3 regions of the Arthrobacter sp. TJ-238 genome follow, and region 1 is predicted to be linked to each of the others. Evidence: riboswitches for the same ligand, from Rfam matches in the RefSeq annotation. Region 1 holds a riboswitch; each other region holds the start of a gene.
The links. A riboswitch is a leader RNA that binds a small molecule or an ion and turns the genes downstream of it on or off. The one in region 1 is predicted to bind S-adenosylmethionine.
Positions count from the first base shown of each region.

Region 2: linked by a shared signal. The riboswitch ahead of AC4D2O_RS15795 (bifunctional o-acetylhomoserine/o-acetylserine sulfhydrylase) and the one ahead of AC4D2O_RS06180 (ABC transporter substrate-binding protein) in region 1 are both predicted to bind S-adenosylmethionine.
Region 3: linked by a shared signal. The riboswitch ahead of sfnG (dimethylsulfone monooxygenase SfnG) and the one ahead of AC4D2O_RS06180 (ABC transporter substrate-binding protein) in region 1 are both predicted to bind S-adenosylmethionine.

Region 1 covers NZ_JBZCNH010000003.1:15,681-20,673, reverse strand. The annotation lists gene AC4D2O_RS06195 (CYTH and CHAD domain-containing protein) at 1-699, opposite strand, end outside; gene AC4D2O_RS06190 (hypothetical protein) at 924-1,127, shown strand; gene AC4D2O_RS06185 (VOC family protein) at 1,209-1,637, shown strand; SAM riboswitch class IV at 1,741-1,868, shown strand; gene AC4D2O_RS06180 (ABC transporter substrate-binding protein) at 2,016-3,677, shown strand; gene AC4D2O_RS06175 (ABC transporter permease) at 3,678-4,610, shown strand; gene AC4D2O_RS06170 (ABC transporter permease) at 4,607-4,993, shown strand, end outside.
Region 2 covers NZ_JBZCNH010000007.1:147,353-152,345, reverse strand. The annotation lists gene AC4D2O_RS15810 (CPBP family intramembrane glutamic endopeptidase) at 1-385, shown strand, start outside; gene AC4D2O_RS15805 (DUF1540 domain-containing protein) at 525-812, shown strand; gene AC4D2O_RS15800 (VOC family protein) at 907-1,548, opposite strand; SAM riboswitch class IV at 1,697-1,813, shown strand; gene AC4D2O_RS15795 (bifunctional o-acetylhomoserine/o-acetylserine sulfhydrylase) at 1,896-3,212, shown strand; gene metX (homoserine O-acetyltransferase MetX) at 3,267-4,403, shown strand; gene AC4D2O_RS15785 (hypothetical protein) at 4,487-4,729, shown strand; gene AC4D2O_RS15780 (SGNH/GDSL hydrolase family protein) at 4,756-4,993, opposite strand, start outside.
Region 3 covers NZ_JBZCNH010000001.1:227,766-232,758, forward strand. The annotation lists gene AC4D2O_RS01055 (hypothetical protein) at 1-56, opposite strand, end outside; gene AC4D2O_RS01060 (glycoside hydrolase family 6 protein) at 120-1,247, opposite strand; SAM riboswitch class I at 1,437-1,540, shown strand; gene sfnG (dimethylsulfone monooxygenase SfnG) at 1,546-2,712, shown strand; gene AC4D2O_RS01070 (O-acetylhomoserine aminocarboxypropyltransferase/cysteine synthase family protein) at 2,712-4,091, shown strand; gene AC4D2O_RS01075 (CoA-binding protein) at 4,088-4,588, shown strand; gene AC4D2O_RS01080 (hypothetical protein) at 4,713-4,993, opposite strand, start outside.

The DNA of each region.
Region 1 (4,993 bases):
CTGCTTGAGCGCGGCCACCTGCTCGCGCAGGTAGGCGAGGAGGACATCGCCTGCCGGGCCCTCCGCCGAGGGCTCCGTCACCCTCGCCGCGTCTGCGGGGAAGCCGGTGACGAGGGCGCGCTCCAGTTTCGATCGGTGAGCTGCGGGACGGACGCCTGCGGCGGCGATGATCTCCGTCACCGCGTCCAGCACGTCCCTGGAGCCGCCGACCAGCTCGATCTCCCATTCCCGCCAGCGCAGGCTGGACGGCTCGGGGTGGAGCGCCTCTGCTTGCACGCGGTCGTCCATGAACTCGGCGAGGACCCCGTCCTGACCGCGCAGGCGGTGCACGACGCGCCGCGTGTCCAGCCGGGCGACCGGCACCAGCGCACTGTCCCTCGTGTGCACCCGGATCAGCTTCAGGAGCGGCTTCGGCACCACCGAGGTCCTGCCCAGTGGCGCATGGTGTTCGTGGCGCTCGTCGGCACCGGCCGGCAGCTTCAGGTGCCAACCGGCGTCCTCGCCGCCGGTCCGGCGTCGCAGGGTGATCCGCTGGGACGCCAGCCTCAGGTCCTCCGTATCGAAGTACTCGGCCTCGAGGTGGAACTCGACGGGCGCATCCACACCTCCGACCCCGGGGACGTCCTCGAGTGCGGGAGGCGGGGTGTCATCCTCGACGTCGAACTTCCGCTCGATCTCCACAACAGGCTCAGCGCGCATAGGGCACTGTATATCCTCGCCAGGTCGGACGTCAGCAGGTCTCTGCCGGCCGACGACCCCCTTCCGCTGCGCGGTGGGGCCGAAAGACCCTAGAGGGATGCGCCGATCAGGTGCACAATTGCGGAACTCGAGGACCGACACGAGCCCTGGGTCGACGAAGGCGCGCGTCGACCACCCACCGTCGGACCATTCGTCGCGCGCCCTTCCCACCGAAGGAGACCGCCATGACCACAGAACAGTCGGAGCCCCGACCCGTGAGTCTGCCTGCCACCGCTCCCCCCTCAGGGGAACGCATCCAGCGCGGCGCACCCGCGCTGTCCGAGTCCGACCTCAAACGCCAGTGCGAGCGTCGCCGTGAAGCGGAGCGGAAGCTCGCCCTCCACATCCAGCGGTACAGGGAGACGCACCCTCTTCCTCTGAGCCACTGACACCCGTCCCGACCGAAGCGTTCCCGGTTCCACCGGGATCGGGAACGCTTCCGCGAGGGTCGGAACCCGTACGCTCTCTCCATGGACGCACGCCTCCACTTCGTCACCGTCGCCGCGCGGGACCTCGACGCCGCGCGGACCTTCTACAGCGAAGGGCTCGGGTGGACGCCGACTCTCGATGTGCCCGACGAGGTGATCTTCTACCAAGTGGCTCCGGGAGTGCTCCTCGGGCTGTTCCTCGCCGGTAAGTTCGCCCAGGACCTCGGGCTCGACGCCACACCGGTACCGTCGGGCATAGTGCTGTCCCACAATGTCGACGGCCCGGAAGAGGTCCGCGCCGCCGTCGCTGCCATGATGCGCGCCGGCGGCACCCCTGTCCAGGAGCCGCAGGAGAGCGTCTTCGGCGGCATCTTCCGCGGGCTCGTGCGCGATCCGAACGGAATCGTGTGGGAGATCGCCCATAATCCCGGGTGGCGCATCCTCGACGACGGCACCGTCACCCTTCGCTGAAATGCACCGCAGGACATTCCGTCCACTCCACGGCAATTCGCGCCGTGTCATATTTCTTTTTATTGGTCGGACGCCCCGGGCATCTGCCTATAGTTGGTTCCAGCTTCAAGAGACGCGATCGTAAAGCTCCGACTGGATCGCGCGCCAACCCCATGTTCCTGGGTGGTTCGGATGACGAAGCGGCCTTCTCCTCGGCACACAGTGCCGGTCCGGTGCGGGCAAGAGCACTTCGAAAGGCACTCATCGTGAGCTGTACCGCCCTCCCCTAGCAGGATCCCGGCGCCCTCGGTGCGTCTTTTCCCTTCACTCTCCTTTTCATTCTCCTTCCGGACGCAATATGCTCCGCGCTGCGCCGGAACGACTCTTGAGGAATTTCCCATGAACGCACCCTTAATTCGTCCTGCCCGAAATCGAAACCGCTCCGGGAACGCCACGGTCCTGGCCGCGGTGGGCCTCCTCGTCCTCCTGGCCGGCTGCGCCGGTCCGGCGAATTCGTCCGCCGTCACCGGTGGCGAGCCGGTCTCCGGCGGCGTCCTGGACGTGTCCATCTCGGCCGAGCCGGGCTGCCTCGACGGCCACGGCATCTCCGCCACGCAGCAGCAGTTCCTCGGCCGCCTGATCTACGACAACGTGGTGACCCTCGACGAGAACGGGGACATCGCGCCGTACCTCGCCGAGTCCTGGGATGTTTCGGAGGACGGCAGGACGTACACGTTCCGCCTCAAGCAGGGGGTCACGTTCAGCGACGGCTCGCCCTGGAACGCGGAGGTCCTCGGGCAGAACTTCGAGCACATGAGGGACCCCGCCACGAAGTCACCCCTCGCTGCCGCGTACATCGCCCCGTACGTCGACGGCACGGTGCTCGACGAATACACCTTCGAGGCCCACCTCGCCTACCCCTACACCCCCTTCCTCTACACCCTCGCCCAGTCCTGGCTCGGCATGAACTCCGGCAAGGCCATCACCGAGGCGCCCGAGACGCTGTGCCAGAAGCCGATCGGCACAGGGCCCTTCACCGTCGCCGACTACCGCCCCGGCCAGAGCATCAGCTACACGAAGCGGGAGGGCTACGCCTGGGCGCCCGAGTGGCTGGACGGTGACGGTGCCGCGTACCTCGACGGCGTCGAGGTCACCCTCGTCAGCGAACCCGTCATCCGCCACCAGTCCCTCGTCTCGGGCCAGTACGACCTGACGGAGAACCTCGCGCCGCAGAACGCCTCGGCCGTGCAGGCCGACCCGAACTTCACGTACGAGAACCTCGCCCGGACCGGCAACCCCTACGTCCTCAATTTCAACCTGAATCGTGCACCGTTCGACGACCTCGCGGTGCGGCAGGCGTTCGCCGCCGCAGTGGACACGAAGGCCGTCACGGAGAGCCTCGGCTTCGGCACCTACACGCCGATCGACGGCTTCCTGTCCAGGGAGAGCAGGTACTACGACCCGACTGTCGAGGGGGTCCTCACGTATGACCCCGAGCGCGCGAACCAGCTGCTCGACGACGCCGGGTGGACCGGGCGTGACGGCGAGGGCTTCCGCACGAAGGACGGGAGCAGGCTGACGGTCGAGGTCCCCACGGTGGAGAGTTCCACGCCGAGCCCACTGCTCGTGCAGCTGCAGGGAGAGGCCCGCAAGGTGGGCTTCGACCTGCGGATCATCCAGCTTCCTCAGGCACAACTGACGGAACTCCGTTACGCCGGCGACTACGACGCCCTGGCCGGCGTCTGGCACACCAACACCACCGACGTCCTGTTCATCCGCTACCACTCCTCCGAGATCACGGGTGAGCGGATCGGCCAGAACTCGTCCTACGTCGACGACCCCCAGCTCGACGCCCTGCTCTCCACGGCCCGCGAGGCCGACGACGGGCCTGTGGCCGAAGAAGCGTACTCGAAGGCGCAGCACCGGCTGCTCGAGATCGTGCCCGGCGTACCGCTCTACGAGAACCCGAGCCAGTTCGCGTACGCGAACACCCTGCACGACGTCGCGGTGGACACCTCCCACCCGGTGCCCGTCCTCACCTACGCCTGGAAGGCCGAGTAGGTGACCGTGCTCCGCCGCGTCCTCACGCGACTCGCAATCGGGATCGGCGTCCTCTGGGGAGCCGCGACGCTGACGTTCCTCGCCGTCTACCTGATCCCGGGCGACACCGCGCTGCTGATCCTCGGCGGGCCCGACGCACGGCCCACGGAGGAGACGCTGGCGCAGGTCCGCGCCGATTACCTCCTCGACCAGCCCCTCCTCGTGCAGTACGGCAGCTACCTCGGCAACCTGGTGCAGGGCGACCTCGGGCAGTCCTACAGGCTGCGCCTGCCCGTCTCGGTGGCGATCGGGCAGCAGATCGGCGCGACGGCGGCACTCGCGGCGTCCGCCGTCGCCGTCGCGCTGCCCCTGACATTCGTCGTGGCGATCCTGTCCGCGCAGCGCGCCTCCTGGATCCGGTCGATCGTCTCCGGCATCGAGGTGGTCTTCGCCGCGACGCCGACGTTCATCATCGGGTTCGCGCTGCTGATCGTCTTCTCGTTCACGCTGCGCTGGTTCCCCATCGGCGGGAACCAGGGACCGGCCGCGCTGGTCCTCCCGGCCCTCACCCTCGCCCTCGCAGTCTTCGGGACCCTCTCCCAGGTGCTGCGGAACGAACTCGAGGACGTCCTGGAACAGCCGTTCATCCTGACGGCCCGCTCCCGCGGCATGCGCGACCTCCCGGTCCGGATCCGGCACGCACTCCGGCACGCGGCCATCCCGGTCATGACCATGTCAGGTTTCGTCGTGGCCGCGCTGCTCGGCGGGTCCGTGGTCGTCGAGACCCTCTTCAGCAGGCAGGGCATCGGGTCGCTGACCCTGGCCTCGGTCTACAACAAGGACCTGCCGGTCATCCTCGGGATCGTGCTGCTGTCCGCCGCGGTCTACGTCGTGGTGAACCTCGTGATCGACCTCCTCTACACGCTCATCGACCCGAAAGTGGTGACCGCATGAGCATCGCCTCACGCACCGTCCCGCCCGCCGTCGCCCCGCCGGCCGCACTCCCCGTACTTGAATCAGCACGGGTCGGGACCCCCGGGCCACGGCGACGCCGGTGGCGCGTCCGCCCCGGGATCCTGCTGGCTTCCGCGTTCCTCCTCTGGCTGGCGGCGGCGGTCCTGACCCCGGGCCTGCTCGCTCCCGCCGACCCGTACGCCGTGAACACCGCCAGGAGCTTCGAGGCGCCCGGCGCCGCCGCCTGGTTCGGCACGGATGACTCCGGCGCCGACAACTACACGCGGATCGTGCACGGCGCCGCCACCTCGTTGTACATCGGGGTCGGCGCGACGGCGATCGGCGTGGTCGGCGGGACCGCTATCGGCCTCCTCGCCGGTCTC
Region 2 (4,993 bases), on a different contig from region 1:
CGGCCGCGCCCTCGGCATCACCACGGCCCTGGTCCCCGCCGCCCTCGATTCCTACTGGTGGACCGTCCCTGTGCTTGTCCTGTCCGCGGTGCGGCACGCGGTGCTGGAGGAGGTCATCGTGGTGGGCTACCTGTTCATCCGTCTGCGGGAGCTCGGCTGGTCCACGCCCGCCATCATCCTCACGAGCGCGCTGGTGCGCGGCAGCTATCACCTGTACCAGGGGTTCGGGCCGTTCATCGGGAACGTCCTGATGGGACTGCTGTTCGCCTGGTTCTACACGCGCACCCGGAGGGTCATGCCGCTCGTGATCGCCCACGCCCTCATCGACACCGCGGGGTTCGTCGGGTTCGCGCTCCTCGGGCCCGCCATCGGTATCGGCGGCTGAATAAGCGAAGCCTTGCTTTCCTTATTTGCGGACGGAAATCATGACTAAATTATCCGACAATTGCGGTGTTACCGTGAATTCATCCAGTCAGGAGCGCACGGTTCCAGCCGGGCCGCTACGGGGTGAACCAGGAGGAACGATGAGCGTCGTCACGAGTGTCTCCGAGTGCAGTGTCCACAACTGCTCGTTCAACCACGACGGCTGTACAGCCGTCGCCATCACGGTGTCCGGGAGCGAGGAGCACGCGTCCTGCGCCACCTTCATCGACACGTCGATCAGCGGCGGCCTCCCGAAGATGCTCGCGCATGTCGGGGCCTGCCAGCGTTCGGAGTGCTCGTTCAACCACGACCTGCTGTGCACGGCCGCCGCGGTGAAGGTGGGTCCGGGCGCCGAGGCCGCGGACTGCCTCACCTACACGCACGCCTGATCCACGCGCACAGCGCGAACGGGCGGACGAGGAAGGGACCGGACGGATCGTCCGGTCCCTTCCTGGTGATACGACTTCCTGGTGATACGACGCGTCAGATCTCGATGCGGCCGTCGGCGGTCTCGAATGTCACGGACATGATGCCCGGCGTGCCCCTGGGCGCGATCCACTGGACCTGCACGCCGTCGAGCGTCGCCTCGACGTCCGTGCCGAGCCATTCCGTGACGCGCTCGGAGGAGCCGGCGATGGTCAGGCAGTCCAGTTTCACCGAGGCAGGGCGGGCCTTCGAGGGATGCAGGGGCTCGGTCCCGTCGTCCCACCGCAGCAGGTAGGGGACCTGGGGATCAGCGATGAGCCCCTTGATGCCGATCTGCTGCCAGGTGAGCTCCTGGCCGTCGGGGAACTTGCGGTTGCCGGGGACCGCGCTGCGGCCGAGGCGCTCCTCGAAGGGGCCCAGGTCGTCCACGGCCACGCACCAGCCCATCCAGCCGCCGCCGGCCTCGGACCGGGCGCGGACGGCCTGGCCGAACGGCGCCTTGTCCGACGCGGGGTGGTTGAGGACCTCGACGACCTCGAGGTACTGACCGTTGGCCAGCGGGAAGATCATGTTCCGGGTGCCGAAGCGGGGATGCACCCCGCCCTTCACCGGCTCCATGCCGAGCCGGGCCGAGATGCGATCGGCAGTCGCGGCAAGTCCATCGGGTTCACAGGCGTAAGAGACGTGGTCCAGGCGCATGCCGACAGTGTGGCACTAAGTGATGTACGTCTCGACTTAGGCTCCCCTTACTCCTGATCCTGCCGCTGCACCGGGCGCACGGTGCGCCCTCCTTCACGCAATGTCACACGTGTTGCCGGATCCGCCCATATGGGTTTCCATGGATGCAGGTCATGAGTGCCAGCACGAAGCCCCGGCTTGCTGGCCGGCAACCCTCCAACCGCGGTGGGGTGCCCCGGGTGAGGACCAGGTGCGGCGCCAGACCGGCGTCGCGCAAGCGCGGGCTCCTGCGGAGTCGATGCTTCCTTCGGCGGTGACCCGTCGGCAGGAGCAGCGGACGAGGAGGGGCCCCTTCGACAGGGAGCACCATGTCCAACGATTGGTCCTTTGAGACACGCCAGATCCACGCCGGCCAGGTGCCGGATCCAGCCACGGGGGCGCGTGCGCTGCCCATCTACCAGACGACGTCGTTCGTCTTCCCGAGCGCGGAGAGCGCCGCGAACAGGTTCGCGCTGACGGAGCTCGCCCCGATCTACACGCGTATCGGGAATCCCACGCAGGAGGCGGTCGAGACCAGGATCGCGAGCCTCGAGGGCGGGGTCGGCGCGCTGCTGCTCGCCTCCGGGCAGGCCGCGGAGACCTTCGCCGTGCTCAACGTCGCCGAGGCCGGGGACCACATCGTGGCCAGTCCCAGCCTCTACGGCGGCACCTACAACCTCTTCAAGCACACCCTGAAGAAGTTCGGTATCGAGACCACCTTCGTGGAGGACCCGGACGACCTCGGGCAATGGCGGGCCGCCATCCGCCCGAACACCAAGCTGTTCTTCGGCGAGGTGGTCTCCAATCCGCGGCAGGACGTCCTCGACCTGGAGGGCATCAGCGCCGTCGCCCACGAGCACGGGCTGCCCCTGATCGTGGACAATACGCTGTCCACGCCGTACCTGATCCGGCCGATCGAGTGGGGCGCGGACATCGTGGTGCACTCCGCCACGAAGTACCTGGGCGGGCACGGCACCGCGATCGCCGGCGTGATCGTGGACTCGGGGAACTTCGACTTCGCAAAGTACCCGGAGAGGTTCCCCGGCTTCAACACGCCGGACGAGAGCTACAACGGGCTCGTCTACGCACGCGACCTCGGGGTGGGCGGCGCGCTCGGCGCGAACCTCGCGTACATCCTGAAGGCGCGGGTGCAGTTGCTGCGCGACCTCGGGTCCGCCGTGTCGCCCTTCAACGCCTTCCTCATCGCCCAAGGGCTGGAGACCCTCAGCCTGCGCCTGGAGCGCCACGTGCAGAACGCGCAGGCGGTCGCCGAGTGGCTCGAGGGGCACGACGACGTCGAGGGCGTCGCCTACGCGGGGCTCAGCTCCAGTCCCTGGTACGAGCGCGGGAAGAAGTACGGGCGCAACGGCACGGGGGCGATCGTCAGCTTCGACATCGCCGGCGGGCTGGAGGCGGGCAAGCGCTTCGTGGACGGCCTCGAGCTGCACTCCCACGTCGCGAACGTGGGTGACGTCCGCTCGCTCGTCATCCACCCGGCGTCGACCACGCACAGCCAGCTCGGGGCGGAGGCGCAGCTCGCGGCCGGCGTGCGTCCGGGCCTGGTGCGGCTCGCCGTGGGCCTGGAGAACATCGACGACATCCTCGCCGACCTCGACGCGGGCTTCCGCGCCGCCAAAGGAGCCTAACCCTTCGTGACCACCTACCCTGCTGCCTACCCTGCTGCGCCGTCGCACCCCGGGATCGGCGGCGCACCGTCGGGAGACGGACTGCTGCGCGTCCTGCCGATCGGGCCGCTGGCCCTGGAGACCGGGGGCGAGCTGCCCGATGTCCAGCTCGCCTACGAGACCTGGGGGCGGCTCGACCCGGATGGCTCCAACGCCGTGCTCGTGCAGCACGCCCTGACGGGCAGCTCCCACGTGGCGCGCGGCGCCTCGGAGGAGGGCTGGTGGGACGCCCTCGTGGGGCCCGGCCGCACGGTGGACACCGACCGCTACTTCGTGGTGTCCGTCAACATGCTGGGAGGCTGCTACGGGTCGACGGGCCCGGCAAGCCTCGCACCCGACGGCACACCCTGGGGATCGCGGTTCCCGTTCGTCACCATCCGCGACGCCGTGCGGGCGGAGGCCCTGCTCGCGGACCGGCTCGGCGTCGACCGCTGGCACTCCGTGATCGGCGGGTCCATGGGCGGGGCGCGCGCCCTCGAGTGGGCACTGATGTATCCGCAGCGCGTGGAGCGGTGCGCCGTCGTCGCCTGCACAGCCGCCAGCTCGGCCGAACAGATAGCGTTCGCCCAGGCACAGCTGCAGGCCATCCGCCTCGACCCGGCGTACCGCGGCGGGGACTACTACGACGGCCCGCATCCGGAGGCGGGCCTCGGCCTCGCCCGGCGCATCGCGCACATCACCTACCGATCCGAGCAGGAGCTGGAAGCGCGCTTCGGCCGCGCGGTGCAGGACGGCGAGCAGCCCTTCGGTGCCGTCCTGCCCGCCGGCCGGGGCCGCTACCAGGTGGAGAGCTACCTCGACCACAAGGCGGAAAAGCTGGTGGAGCGCTTCGATGCCAACAGCTACGTCGTCCTGACCGAGGCGCTCATGAGCCATGACGCGGCCCGAGCGCGCGGGAGCCTCGACGGCGCCCTGGGTGGGGCGACGGCCGAGTTCTTCATCGCCGCCGTGGACACCGACCGGCTGTACTTCCCCGAGCAGTCACGGCGCCTGGCCGCCGGACTGCCCGGGGAGGTGCCCGTCCACATGATCTCCTCGGCCGTAGGCCACGACGCCTTCCTCACGCAGATCCACCAGATAGACGACCAGCTCCGTGCCGCCTTCTACCCGGACGCGCATCTATCGGTTGGGTTTCCTCCGGCAGCCACCTAGGCTGGGAGCTAAGCCTGCTTACGAACGAGTGGCGGGCATGTCCGGGGCGTCCGCCGCGGACCCATCGACGCGAGGAGCTGTTCATGGAACTGAGCACCATCGGCTGGAACCAGGAAGCACGCGACAAGATCCTGCTGGACTCGGACCGCGCCCTGCAGGGTGCGGTTCGCGAGGCCGTGGAGACCATGGGAGGGAAATCCCGCGACGAGGTCTACGAGTTCCTCTTCCAGAAACTGCAGCCGCAGTTCGTGGACTTCAAGCCCGGGCCCGACCTCAGCGCCTGCGCCGACGCGGTGGCGAACGGCGAGGTCTCGCTCGACGCCTGAGCGCGCAGCGGCGTTCGTCCGCCGAGCTAGTCGGCGGCGCCCGGCGGCATGCCCGGCCCGAAGATAGGTTCGGGCTCGGGGCGCTTGGCGAGCACGCCGTCGCCCGACGACTGGTGGCGCAGCCGCCGGAGCACCCACGGCACGAAGTACTCGCGGGCCCAGACGAGGTCCTCGGCCCGGGCCGCACGCCAGGTCCGGGCCGGGAGGTCCTTGGGGTGCAGCGGTTCGAGCGTGTGCCGGACCGCGAGGGTATCCAGCACCATC
Region 3 (4,993 bases), on a different contig from region 1:
AGCGTGCCCCAGAGCCTCCGCTCGTGGGCACGCTGCGCGTTCTTCCAGCTCTCCATGTCCTCCAGCCTAGGCGGCAGGGGCGTGCGCGGTGTGCTGGGACCGCGCACGCCCCTCGTGCATCAGCGCCGGGCGGGGGCGCCGGCGTTCCTGATCAGGTCGAGGGCCTGCTCCGGGAACCAGCCGCCTGCCGCGGGGTCCACCCGGCCCCACTCGGGATCGACCCCGCCGTTGGTGGTCAGGCCGCGGCTGCACTCGCCGTCCGACTCGCCGGGCACCTTGATCCACAGGAAGGCGTCGGCGAGGTCGTTGCCCGTGTCCGTGGTGGGCGTATGGCCCAGTCCGCGAGCCGGAGGATTGCACCAGACCTGCGGATCCGGGTAGGTCGCCGTCGGCACCCACGGCCCGCGGCCGTTGCGGCTGGTATCGACCACGAAGTGCGCCAGGTCCTCCGACGTCGGCGCGTTGCGGGCACCCGCCACGTTCTGGGCGTACCAGGCATCCGTCAGGCCCCACGTCGAGAAGTCGGAGGGTGAGGCCGGGTAGAACTGGCTGGCGCAGGAGCCGTAGGCGCCCGGGTCGATCTCGGTGGCGTAGTAGATGCACTGGGACACCCAGGAGCCGTACTTCAGCTGCCGCTCGGTGAGCTCGTAGTTGGAGACGTTGAGGAAGAACCCGTCCGCCTTCTGCACGCCGGCCTTCACGAGGCGGCTGGCGATCTCCCCCGTGCCGAGCCAGGCGCTGTGCGTGCCGTCGAGATAGACCTTCGTGTTCGGCAGCGCCTTGAGCCGGTCCACCGCGTAGTCGAGCATCTCGAAGCGTTCCGCGGCCGCGGTCGCGGCGTCGGCCTCCGCCGGCTGGCACCACTCGAGGTTGCCGTCGAGCCCGCGGTACCAGGGGATGATCCCGAGCCCGTCCGGCTCGAGCACCACCATCGCGGCCCGATCCTCGATACCTGCCGCGAGGGCGTCGATCCAGGTCTTGTAGCCGGCGACGTCGGTCGCCCCGCCGGCCGAGTACTGCGCGCAGTCGCGGAACGGCAGGTTGTAGGCGGCGAGCACGGGCATCTGCTTCTTGCCGGCGGCGCGATGCGTGGTGGCACGGACCTCCCGCGTCACCGTGGTGGGGTCGCCGTCCGTGACCCACACGGCCTGCGGCGTGGAGACCATCGCACTGAGGCCGTCCGCCGTCCGACGGTCACCCGAGGACCGCAGCCCGGCGATCTGGCGCTGTGCCTCGTTGCTCCTCATGTCGATGATGGGTGGTTTCGAGAACCCGAACGGAATGCGCCCCTTTCCCCGTGGAAGCGCTCCCACGGCCGGTCTTTGTTGCGCCGGTCAACTTTGTCAAGGGTCCCGGCACTCCCCGCACGAGCGGGTGGCGAGCTCTTCGGGGGACACATTGTTTGGTTCCGCGAGTGCACGGTGTCACACTCGTTCTGACCATCCCGAGCGGCTGAGAGATCTGGCTCACTGACGCCGCAGCAACCCTGGCCTCCGCGATCCGCGGCGACAGTAGGGTGCTACTGCCAGACCGATGGAGGACATGATGAGCGTCGCCGACCTTTCCACCCCGCTGAAATTCGCCTACTGGGTGCCGAACGTCAGCGGCGGCCTCGTGGTCTCGACCATCGAGCAGCGCACCGGCTGGGACTTCGAGTACAACCGGAAGCTCGCCCGGATCGCGGAGGACGCCGGTTTCGAGTACGCCCTGTCGCAGACCCGTTACGCCGCGTCCTACGGCGCGGACAAGCAGCACGAGGCGACGTCGTTCTCCCTCGCGCTCCTCGCCGCGACCGAGAAGCTGAAGGTCATCGCCGCGGTGCACCCCGGCATGTGGCACCCGGGCGTGCTCGCGAAGTTCATCATCACCGCGGACCACATCTCCAACGGCCGTGCCGCAGTCAACATCGTCTCCGGCTGGCTCAAGGACGAGTTCGTGAACTTCGGCCTCGACTGGCTCGAGCACGACGAACGGTACGTCCGCACGGAGGAGTTCATCCGCGTGCTGCGCGGCCTGTGGACCGTGGAGGGGTACAGCCAGTCGGGGAAGTACTACGACATCACCGACTTCACGCTCAGCCCTGCGCCGGTCGACGTGCCCGGGCGTCCGCACCCCGAGATCTTCTTCGGAGGCAATTCGACGGCGGCGCAGGCCACCGCGGGCCGGGTGGCGGACTGGTACTTCTCGAACGGCAAGGACCTCGAGGGATTCAGGGAGAACATCGCAGGCGTGCGGGCCTCCGCTGCCCAGGCGGGCCGGCACCCCCGGTACGGGCTCAACGGGTTCGTCATCGCCCGAGACTCCGAGAAGGAGGCCCGGGACACGCTGCGCGAGATCGTTGCGAAGGCGCACCGCCCCGCCGTCGAGGGCTTCCGTGACGCCGTCCAGGAGGCGGGCGCGGCCACGAAGGACGGCAGGGGCATGTGGGCCGACTCCTCGTTCGAGGATCTCGTCCAGTACAACGACGGCTTCAGGACCCGGCTCATCGGCACGCCCGAGCAGATCGCCGAGCGCATCGTCGAGTACAAGAAGATCGGCGTGAATCTCCTCCTGACCTGCTACCTGCACTTCCAGGAGGAAGTCGCCGCCTTCGGCACGGACGTCCTGCCGATCGTGCGGCAGCTCGAGGCGGACGCCGCGCGCGCCGCCGGAGTCGATTTCGATCCGGACGCCACCCTCGCAACCCACGAATCCACCAAGGCAGGTATCTGATGGCAGAACGTTCCTTCGGTTTCCGCACGCGTGCCCTGCACGCCGGCGGTACCCCCGACGCCACGCACGGCGCGCGCGCCGTGCCGATCTACCAGACGACGTCGTTCGTGTTCAAGGACACCAACGACGCCGCCAACCTCTTCGCGCTCCAGAAGTACGGCAACATCTACTCGCGCATCGGCAATCCCACCGTCGCGGCGTTCGAGGAGCGCATCGCGTCCCTCGAGGGCGGCATCGGCGCGGTGGCGACGGCGTCGGGCATGAGCGCGGAGTTCATCACCTTCGCGGCGCTGTGTCAGGCGGGCGACCACATCGTCGCCGCGTCGCAGCTGTACGGCGGGACGGTCACGCAGCTCGACGTCACCCTGAGGCGCTTCGGCATCGAGACCACCTTCGTGCCCGGCACCGATCCGGCCGACTACGCCGCCGCCATCCGCGAGAACACCAAGGCCGTGTACGCCGAGGTCATCGCGAACCCCTCCGGCGAGATCGCGGACCTCGCCGGGCTGGCGAAGGTCGCGCACGACGCCGGGATCCCGTTCATCGTCGACTCGACGCTGAGCACGCCCTACCTCGTGCGGCCCATCGAGCACGGCGCCGACATCGTCATCCACTCCGCCACCAAGTTCATCGGCGGGCACGGCACCACCCTCGGCGGCGTGATCGTGGAGAGCGGACGGTTCGACTGGGGCAACGGCAAGTTCCCCATGATGACCGAGCCGGTGCCCTCCTACGGCAACATCCAGTGGTGGGCGAACTTCGGCGAGTACGGGTTCCTGACCAAGCTCCGCACCGAGCAGCTCCGCGACATCGGGCCGTCGCTCTCGCCGTCGTCGGCCTTCCAGCTCCTGCAGGGGGTGGAGACCCTGGCCCAGCGCCTCGACGAGCACCTCGAGAACGCGCAGGCCGTGGCGGAATGGCTGCAGGCCGATCCCCGCGTCGAATATGTGAACTACGCGGGACTCCCCACGCACGTCCACCACGAGCGCGCGAAGACCTACCTGCCCCAGGGACCCGGGTCGGTGTTCAGCTTCGGCGTCAAGGGCGGGCGCAAGGCCGGCCAGAAGTTCATCGAGTCGCTGCAGATCGCCTCGCACCTGGCGAACGTGGGCGACGCGCGCACGCTCGTGATCCACCCCGGCTCGACGACGCACCAGCAGCTCTCGGCCGAGCAGCTCGCCGCGGCCGGCGTCCCCGAGGACCTGGTGCGCATCTCGGTGGGCCTCGAAGACCTCGACGACATCCTGTGGGACCTCGACCAGGCGCTCGACGTCGCGGCGAACGCCTCGGACGCATCGTTCGAGGACCTCCCGCAGGAGGCAGCCGGACAGGACGACGACGACGAATCCGCAACGCGGGCAGTGGGAGTGGGAGCATGAGCGGGACAGCAGCACCGCGTACCTGGGAGGGGCCCTCGGCTCCGGAACGCCTGGCCCTGCTGAGGAACGCGCGGTCGGTGGCGATCGTCGGAGCATCGGACAAGCCCTCGCGGGCCTCCTACTTCGTGGCCACCTACCTGCAGTCCTCCTCGCCCTACCGGCTGTACTTCGTGAACCCCGTGGCGAAGGAGATCCTGGGTCAGCCGGCCTACGCGTCCCTGAAGGACCTGCCCGAGGTGCCCGACGTCGTGGACGTGTTCCGCAAGCACGACGATCTGCCCTCCGTGCTGGCGGAGACGCTCGACGTCGGCGCGAGGACGCTGTGGCTGCAGCTCGGCTCGTGGCACGAGGGGGTCGCGCGGGACGCGGAGGCCGCGGGCCTGGACGTGGTGATGGACCGCTGCATCAAGATCGAGCACGCGCGCTTCCACGGGGGGCTCAACCTCGCCGGGTTCAACACCGGCGTGATCTCCTCGAAGCGGCAGATCACCTCATAGGGCGCCTGCCCTTCCCTCCCGGCTCTCGGTTCCGATCAGTGGGAATGGTCACACGTTCCCACTGATCGGGAGCAGGCCTCGGAGACGGCGACCCTGGATCGGGGCGGGAAGCCCTGAGCCGGCGTCATTCGGCGTGGTGGTCCGTCGACTCCGCAGGCACGACGTCGGGGGCTGCGGCGTTCGTCGCCTCGAGCCCGGTCACGGCGGCCTCGGGCACGATGACGTCGGGACCGGAGACGACGTCTACACCGGAGCTGTCCTGTGCTTCAGCTTCCAACGGCTCGACGGGTTCCAACGGCAGAGCGTCCTCCGGCAGAGCGTCCTCCGGCAGAGCGTCCTCCGGCAGAGCGACTTCCGGCAGAGCGTCCTCCGGCAGAGCGACTTCCGGCAGGGTGTGGGCCGGCA